DNA from 2 places in the Rhodococcus sp. NPDC003348 genome. Region 2 is predicted to be linked to the other one. Evidence: riboswitches for the same ligand, from Rfam matches in the RefSeq annotation. Region 2 holds a riboswitch; the other holds the start of a gene.

Region 1 (3,751 bases), on a different contig from region 2:
CGGAGCGTCTGCTCGCCGACCGTGACGATGTCACCTTTCTGGCCACCGGCGGTCCGCCCGGCGACGACGCGGAGTGGGCGGCCCGGATCGCCGCGCACCGGGCGTCGCGTCCCGCCTCCTGGCGCACCGTCGAGACCGACGACCTCTCCGGGGCGCTGGGGTCCGCTACCGGTCCGGTCCTCGTGGACTGCCTCGGCACCTGGCTCACCCGCCGGATCGACCGCCACGGCGCGTGGGACGACGAATCCGGTTGGGTGGCAGTGCAGTCCGACGTCGACGCCCTGCTCGTCGCATGGCGCACGGCGACGGCGCCCGTCGTGGCGGTGAGCAACGAGGTCGGCAGCGGCGTCGTCCCGGCGACCGCATCCGGCCGCCGTTTCCGCGACGCCCTCGGCCGGCTCAACGCCGCCGTCGCCGCCGAGTCCGAGTCGGTGATCCTCGTCGTCGCAGGACGCCCGCTCCCGCTCCGCTGACACCCGCCCCCGGTTCCCTAATGTCACATTGGGGATCGCTGAGTGAGCGAATGTGACATTAGGGAACCTCAGGCGAAGGGGTCCTGGGTGCGGCCGACGAGTTCGGCGACCGAGTTCAGCACCAGGGTCGGGCGGTAGGGGAACGCCTCGACGGTCTCGCGGCTGGAAATGCCGGTGAGCACCAGGATCGTCTGCAGGCCCGCCTCGAGGCCGGAGACGATGTCGGTGTCCATCCGGTCGCCGATCATCAGGGTGTGCTCGGAGTGGGAGCCGATCGCCCGCAGCGCCGAGCGCATCATCAGCGGGTTCGGCTTGCCGACGTAGTACGGCTCGCGGCCCGTCGCGCGGGTGATCAGCGCGGCCACCGAACCGGTCGCGGGCAGCGAGCCGTCACGCGAAGGACCGGTGGCGTCCGGGTTGGTCGCAATGAACCGGGCGCCGCGCTCGACGAGGCGGATCGCGGTGGTGATCGCCTCGAACGAGTAGGTGCGCGTCTCGCCGAGCACCACGTAGTCGGGATCGTTGTCGGTGAGCACGTACCCGATGTCGTGCAGCGCGGTGGTCAACCCGGACTCGCCCACGACGTAGGCGGTGCCGTTCGGCCGCTGATTGTGCAGGAAGGTCGCCGTCGCGAGGGCGGACGTCCAGATCGACTTCTCCGGGATGTCCAGGCCGGACTGCAGGAGTCGTGCCCGCAGGTCACGCGGGGTGCGAATCGAGTTGTTGGTGAGCACGACGAACGGAGTTCCGGACTCCTGCAGTTCCGAGAGGAACGCGTCGGCGCCCGGTACCAGGTGCTCCTCGTGCACCAGGACCCCGTCCATGTCCATCAGATACGTCCAACCGGGGGTCTTCTCGTCGGTGTTCGCCATGGCCCCATTGTGCGCGCCCGGAGACCCGCACGTCGGCTCGGACGCGCCGGATGTCGCACGGCACACAGTCGTCCCTACCATTCGGATCAGCCCGAACGCAATAGGTGACCGCGGGATCTGGTTGCGGGACAGTACAGCTCGAGTGTTGACCATCAAGAGCGACCGAGAGACCCGGATCGACGACGTCGCAGCAACCCCCCCGAGTGTGGGTGCGGGTGCTACCGCCGGGACCGATGGACTCCGCGACAGGGCTGCGACGAGCGCCCGGTCCCGACCCGTGAAAGGCTTCTCGATGTCCGACTTCGGAGTGCGCTCGTGAGCGCCCCGGCCACCAGTCCGCCGCAGGCGGCAGTGGCCGAATCGTCCGACGACGCCGACCTGCGCGTCGCTCCCACCCGCCATCCCTGGCGTTGGGTCGTCGCAGCGGCGGCGCTGGTCCTGGTCGCGCAGTTCGTGCACGGACTGGTGGTCAACCCGGGCTGGGACTGGGCGACGTTCGCGCGGTACTTCACCGCCCCGTCGGTGCTGTCCGCGCTGTGGACGACGATCGAACTCACCATCTGGGGCACCGTCCTCGGGTTCGGGATCGGCGTGCTGCTCGCCGTGGCGAGGCTGTCGAACAATCCGGTGCTGCAGGTGATCTCGTGGATCTACGTCTGGGCGTTCCGCTCGATTCCACTGATCGTGCAGCTGCTGTTCTGGTTCAACATCGCCTACCTCTACCAGACGATGTCCCTCGGCGTTCCGTTCGGCCCGGGATTCCTCGAGTTCAACGTCACCGGCGTGATCTCCGGGTTCACCGCCGCGGTCATCGGGCTCGCGCTGCACCAGGCGGCCTACTCCGCCGAGATCATCCGCGCGGGCATCATCTCCGTGGACCACGGCCAGATCGAGGCCGCCAACGCACTCGGTATCCCGCGGACCCGTCAGCTGTTCAAGATCGTTCTGCCGCAGGCGATGCGGTCGATTCTTCCGAACGCGGCGAACGAGGTCATCAGCCTCTTCAAGGGCACCTCGATCGTGTCGACGATGGCGATCGCCGAGCTGTTCTACCAGGTCCAGGTGATCTTCGGTCGCAACGGCCGGGTGGTGCCGCTGCTGATGGTCGCGACCGTCTGGTACATCGTCCTGACCACCGTGCTGTCCGTCGTCCAGTACTACATCGAACGGCACTACGCCCGCGGATCCGCCCGCGCGCTGCCACTCACGCCGTGGCAGAAGGTCGTCGCCAAGTACCGGGAGATCCGTGACGGCAGTACCGGCGCGCCGAGAGGGGCCACCCGATGACCGCCATCGGTGACCCATACGCCGTCGACGTGCGGGGCGTGCACAAGGCCTTCGGCGCGCTCGAAGTGCTCAGAGGCGTGGATCTGTCGGTTCGCACGGGGGAGGTGACGGTGATCCTCGGGCCGTCGGGCTCCGGGAAGTCGACCCTCCTGCGCACCCTGAACCACCTCGAGAAGGTCGACCGCGGCACGATCCGAATCGACGGAGAACTCATCGGGTACCGCCGCCGCGGCAACACCCTGCACGAACTGCCCGACCGAGAAGTGTTGCGACAGCGGTCCCGGATCGGGTTCGTGTTCCAGAGTTTCAACCTCTTCCCGCACCTGACCGTCCTCGAGAACGTGATCGAGGCTCCGGTGTCCGCGCAGCGCCGCGACCGCGCCGAGGTGACGGCCCTGGCGCGGCAGCTGCTCGAGCGGGTCGGGGTCGCCGACAAGGCCGACCGGTATCCGAAGCAGCTGTCCGGGGGACAACAGCAACGTGTCGCGATCGCGCGTGCACTCGCGTTGCGCCCCAAGGTGATCCTGTTCGACGAGCCCACCTCGGCGCTGGATCCCGAACTCGTCGGTGAGGTCCTCGAGGTGATCCGTGACCTCGCCGTCGGCGGTGCGACGCTGGTGATCGTGACCCACGAGATCGGGTTCGCCCGGGAGGTCGCCGACACCGTCGTGTTCATGGACGGCGGTGTGATCGTCGAGCAGGGCCCGCCGGACGCGGTGCTGGACCGACCCACCCACGAACGCACCCGGGCCTTCCTGGCCCGAGTGCTCTGACCCCCTCATCCATCGCGAAAGACCCTGGAAGGAAATGATGTCCGTCCTCACCCGCCACACGAGGCTGTTCGCCTCGGCACTGACCGCCGTCGCCCTGCTGGCGGGCTCCGCGTGCAGTTCGAGCGATGCCGCCGAGACCGACGCGGCCACCGCCGCCGGCTACAACCTGACGGCCGAGCAGAACCGCATCACCACCGACGAGGTCCCCGAGATCGCGGCGCAGGTGCCGCAGGCGATCCGGGACCGAGGGAAGCTGATCGTCACCGGGTCGGCAGGCACGGCACCGCCGCTGCGCTTCTACGCCGACGACGACAAGACGATCATCGGATCGGAGACCGACTTCGCT
Region 2 (3,751 bases):
CTGCCGGGCGGCGACCTGCAGGTGGATCAGCCGGGACAGCGGCAGGTACACCTCGGCGACCTCGTCGAGGTCGATCTGCTCGCCGAGGCCGCGCATGCCCTGGAGCTCTTCCTCCGTGAGCACGAGCGGTGTCGACTTGCGCAGTGTCCGCCACTGCTTTCGGTCGAATTCGACGTACGGGCTGCTTTCGCTCACCCTCGCCATGCGCGCGTCCCGGCCTCGATCTGCATAGGGGAATTGTGCGCGTCCCCACACCGGAGCGCCGCGCCGGGTCCGGACACTAGGGTTCACAGGTATGGACGCCGCCACCTTCGTACGCGAGTATCTGCTGCTCGGACTCGGTTTCGATCGCATCGAGGAGGGGTTCGTCGACGCCTTCACCGGTGACCCGGCGTTGCGGCGTCAGGTGGACAACGCGCCGCCTCCGGAGCCCCGCGAACTGGCCCGCCGCGCCGCGCACCTGCGGGGCGAACTGCCGAACGTCGACCTGCCCGCCGATCGCGCTGAGTTCCTCGGCGTCCATCTGCGCGCACTCGAATGCTCGGCCCGCACGTTCGCGGGGGAGAAGATCGGCTTCGTCGACGAGGTTCACGCCTACTTCGACGTGCGGATCGAACCGGGGTCGGTCGAGGACTACCGGGACGCGCACCGGGCGATGGACGAGGTGCTCGCCGGCGACGGGAACCAGCCGCTGGCCCAGCGACTTCAGGCGCACCGTGCGGCCGACGAGATCCCACCGGAACGGCTCGCCGACTGCGTCGAGGCGTTCTCGTCCGCACTGCGCGACCTGGTGCGGGCCCGCTACCCGCTCCCGGAGACCGAACGCGTCGAGTACGAGGTGGTCGGCGACAAGCCCTGGTCGGGCTTCAACTACTACCTCGGCAACTACCGGTCCAAGGTCGCGATCAACTCGGACCTCAAGCAGCACATGGCGAATCTGCCGCATCTGATCGCGCACGAGGCATACCCGGGACACCACACCGAGCACTGCCGCAAGGAAGCCGGCCTGGTCGACGCCGGCCAGATCGAACACACCATCTTCCTGGTCAACACCCCACAGTGCCTGATGGCGGAGGGGCTCGCGGACCTCGCGCTCGGTGCGATCGTCGGGCGCGGGAGCGGAGCCGGCGGGGTGACCCAGGGGCAGGGATGGGGGAAGTGGGCGCAGGAGATCTACGCCGACCTCGGGCTGCGGTTCGACGGCGAGCGTGCGGAGGCGCTGTCGAACGCGTCCTCGAAGCTGCTCGGGGTGCGGCAGGACGCGGCGCTGCTGCTGCACGATCGGGGTCGTTCGCACGACGACGTCGCGCAGTTCCTGCAGACGTGGAACCTCACCACCCCGGAACGGGCCCGGCAGTCCCTGCGGTTCCTGTCGTCGCCGTTGTGGCGGGCCTACACCTCCACCTATGTGGAGGGGTATCGCCTGCTCGGATCGTGGCTGGACCGCGGCGGGAACGCCGAGGAGCGCTCCGAACGGTTCCGGCGGCTGCTCGACGAGCCGCTCATCCCGTCCGTTTTGCGCTGACCGGGGTCCGGTCGCATACACTGGGGCCGCTTCACGAGTGCCGTCGCCAAGCCCCGACTGGACGGCCGCCAACCCCACGCTCGCGGGTGGCTCGGGTGACGAAGTGGCTGACACCGACCGGTGCCGGCACGAGCGCCCCCGGGATTCCGGGAGGCCCGAGGAACTCGGGAGTTTCACATGCCCCATCCGTCCAACGACGTTCCGGCCGTCGACCACCGCTGCACCAGCTACGGGCCCGGTCACCAGGTGCACTTCATCCACGCCCGCAAGAGCTGGGAGGACGAGCGGTCGATCGACGTCCTCGCCGTGGTGCAGTCCGACGGTCTGATCCGACTGGAATGGCCCGACGAAGTGGTGGTTCGCTGGCACCACGACGCGCGTCGACTCGCGGCCGCGCTGCGGCGCACCGGCGGCTTCGCCCGCTGGAAGTCGGGGTGGCACGCGCTGGCTGTGCCGTCCGGCCCCGGAGGGAACCTCCTGTTCAACCTCGCCGCTCCGCAGCAGGCCGCCGTCTGTGGAGCGTCGCGGGTGGCGCCCTCAGCCGCGCGGTGACCAGCCCTCGGGGCCGGGGCCGAGGACGGCGAAGGATCCGACGTGCCCGCGGGAGAGTTTGACGCGGCGGGCCAGCAGCCACGCGTCGCCGCGCCGGACCCAGGTGTCGTGGTAGTCGCCGAGGGTCTGGAAGGTCACGCCCGCGCGCTCACCGGTTCCGAGGTGCAGATCCGAGACGTACGCGCGGCTGGTCGCGGTGTCCCCGTCGACGTCGACGACGACATTGCCGAGCAGGTGCTGCGTCGGCCCGCAGGCGTCCAGGAACGACCGGATGCTTGAGACCATCTCGACGCGACCATCCAGCTCGCCGGTGCCCAGGTTCGCGGTCGCGTCCGGGAGGACCAGGTGGTCGAGGGCCTCCCAGGCGCGGTCGTCCATCGCACGGGCGATCAAGGTCAGGGCGCGGGTGATCGCGCGTTCGGCGAGCAGATCGTCGAGGGTCATCCGTGTGCTCCCGAGGTCGGTGGCGGGTGGGATCGCCGTGGACGTTAACCGCGGCCGTGCCGGTGCCGGCGGCCCGTCCCGGCGATCGGGACGGTGCCGCGGGTCTCGTTCCCGGGAACCCGTGGTTGGGGGTCACTGACCTGGCCCTACAATGAGACCTGCCCCTGCCCGGCCTTTCGCTTGGAGATCCCTCGATGACCGCTGTGCCCAGCACCGACGTGAACAACGCTTCGCTCGCCGAACTCGACCCCGAGGTCGCCGCGGCAATGAACGGTGAGCTGGCCCGTCAGCGCGACACCCTGGAAATGATCGCCTCGGAGAACTTCGTTCCCCGCGCGGTGCTGCAGGCCCAGGGCAGCGTGCTGACCAACAAGTACGCCGAGGGCTACCCCGGCCGCCGCTACTACGGCGGCTGCGAGCACGTCGACGTCGTCGAGAACCTCGCGCGTGAGCGCGCCAAGGCCGTCTTCGGTGCGGAGTTCGCGAACGTGCAGCCGCATGCCGGCGCGCAGGCCAACGCCGCGGTGCTGATGGCGCTGATGAACCCGGGCGAGAAGCTGCTCGGCATGGACCTCGCGCACGGCGGTCACCTCACGCACGGCATGAAGCTCAACTTCTCCGGCAAGCTGTACCAGGTCGCGTCGTACGGCGTCCGCGAGGACACCCACGTCGTCGACATGGACAAGGTCCGCGAGATCGCCCTCGCCGAGCGTCCCCAGGTCCTGATCGCAGGCTGGTCCGCCTACCCGCGGCACCTCGACTTCGCGGCGTTCCGGTCGATCGCGGACGAGATCGACGCCAAGCTGTGGGTCGACATGGCGCACTTCGCCGGCCTCGTCGCCGCCGGTCTGCACCCGTCGCCGGTGCCGCACGCCGACGTCGTCTCCACCACCGTCCACAAGACCCTCGGCGGTCCGCGCTCGGGCATGATCCTCGCCAAGCAGGAGTGGGCCAAGAAGCTGAACTCCGCGGTGTTCCCCGGCCAGCAGGGCGGGCCGCTGATGCACGCGATCGCCGCGAAGGCCGTCGCGATGAAGATCGCAGGCACCGAGGAGTTCAAGAACCGGCAGGAGCGCACCCTCGCCGGCGCGAAGATCCTCGCCGAGCGTCTCGGTGGTTCCGACGTCGCCGGTAACGGCATCTCCGTCCTCACCGGCGGCACCGACGTGCACCTGGTGCTGGTGGACCTGCGCAACTCCGAGCTCGACGGCCAGCAGGGCGAGGACCTGC

What was found. Region 2 has a riboswitch for S-adenosylmethionine ahead of ACWDU4_RS20845 (hypothetical protein). Riboswitches for the same ligand answer to the same signal wherever they lie in the genome.
Region 1: linked by a shared signal. The riboswitch ahead of ACWDU4_RS15090 (amino acid ABC transporter permease) and the one ahead of ACWDU4_RS20845 (hypothetical protein) in region 2 are both predicted to bind S-adenosylmethionine.

The regions. Positions count from the first base shown of each region.
Region 1 is NZ_JBSFRT010000020.1:82,186-85,936, forward strand. It holds gene ACWDU4_RS15080 (bifunctional adenosylcobinamide kinase/adenosylcobinamide-phosphate guanylyltransferase) at 1-473, shown strand, start outside; gene ACWDU4_RS15085 (HAD-IIA family hydrolase) at 542-1,345, opposite strand; SAM riboswitch class I at 1,492-1,585, shown strand; gene ACWDU4_RS15090 (amino acid ABC transporter permease) at 1,661-2,632, shown strand; gene ACWDU4_RS15095 (amino acid ABC transporter ATP-binding protein) at 2,629-3,405, shown strand; gene ACWDU4_RS15100 (ABC transporter substrate-binding protein) at 3,443-3,751, shown strand, end outside.
Region 2 is NZ_JBSFRT010000035.1:7,607-11,357, forward strand. It holds gene coaA (type I pantothenate kinase) at 1-204, opposite strand, end outside; gene ACWDU4_RS20840 (DUF885 domain-containing protein) at 296-1,525, shown strand; SAM riboswitch class IV at 1,555-1,664, shown strand; gene ACWDU4_RS20845 (hypothetical protein) at 1,703-2,077, shown strand; gene ACWDU4_RS20850 (nuclear transport factor 2 family protein) at 2,063-2,521, opposite strand; gene glyA (serine hydroxymethyltransferase) at 2,716-3,751, shown strand, end outside.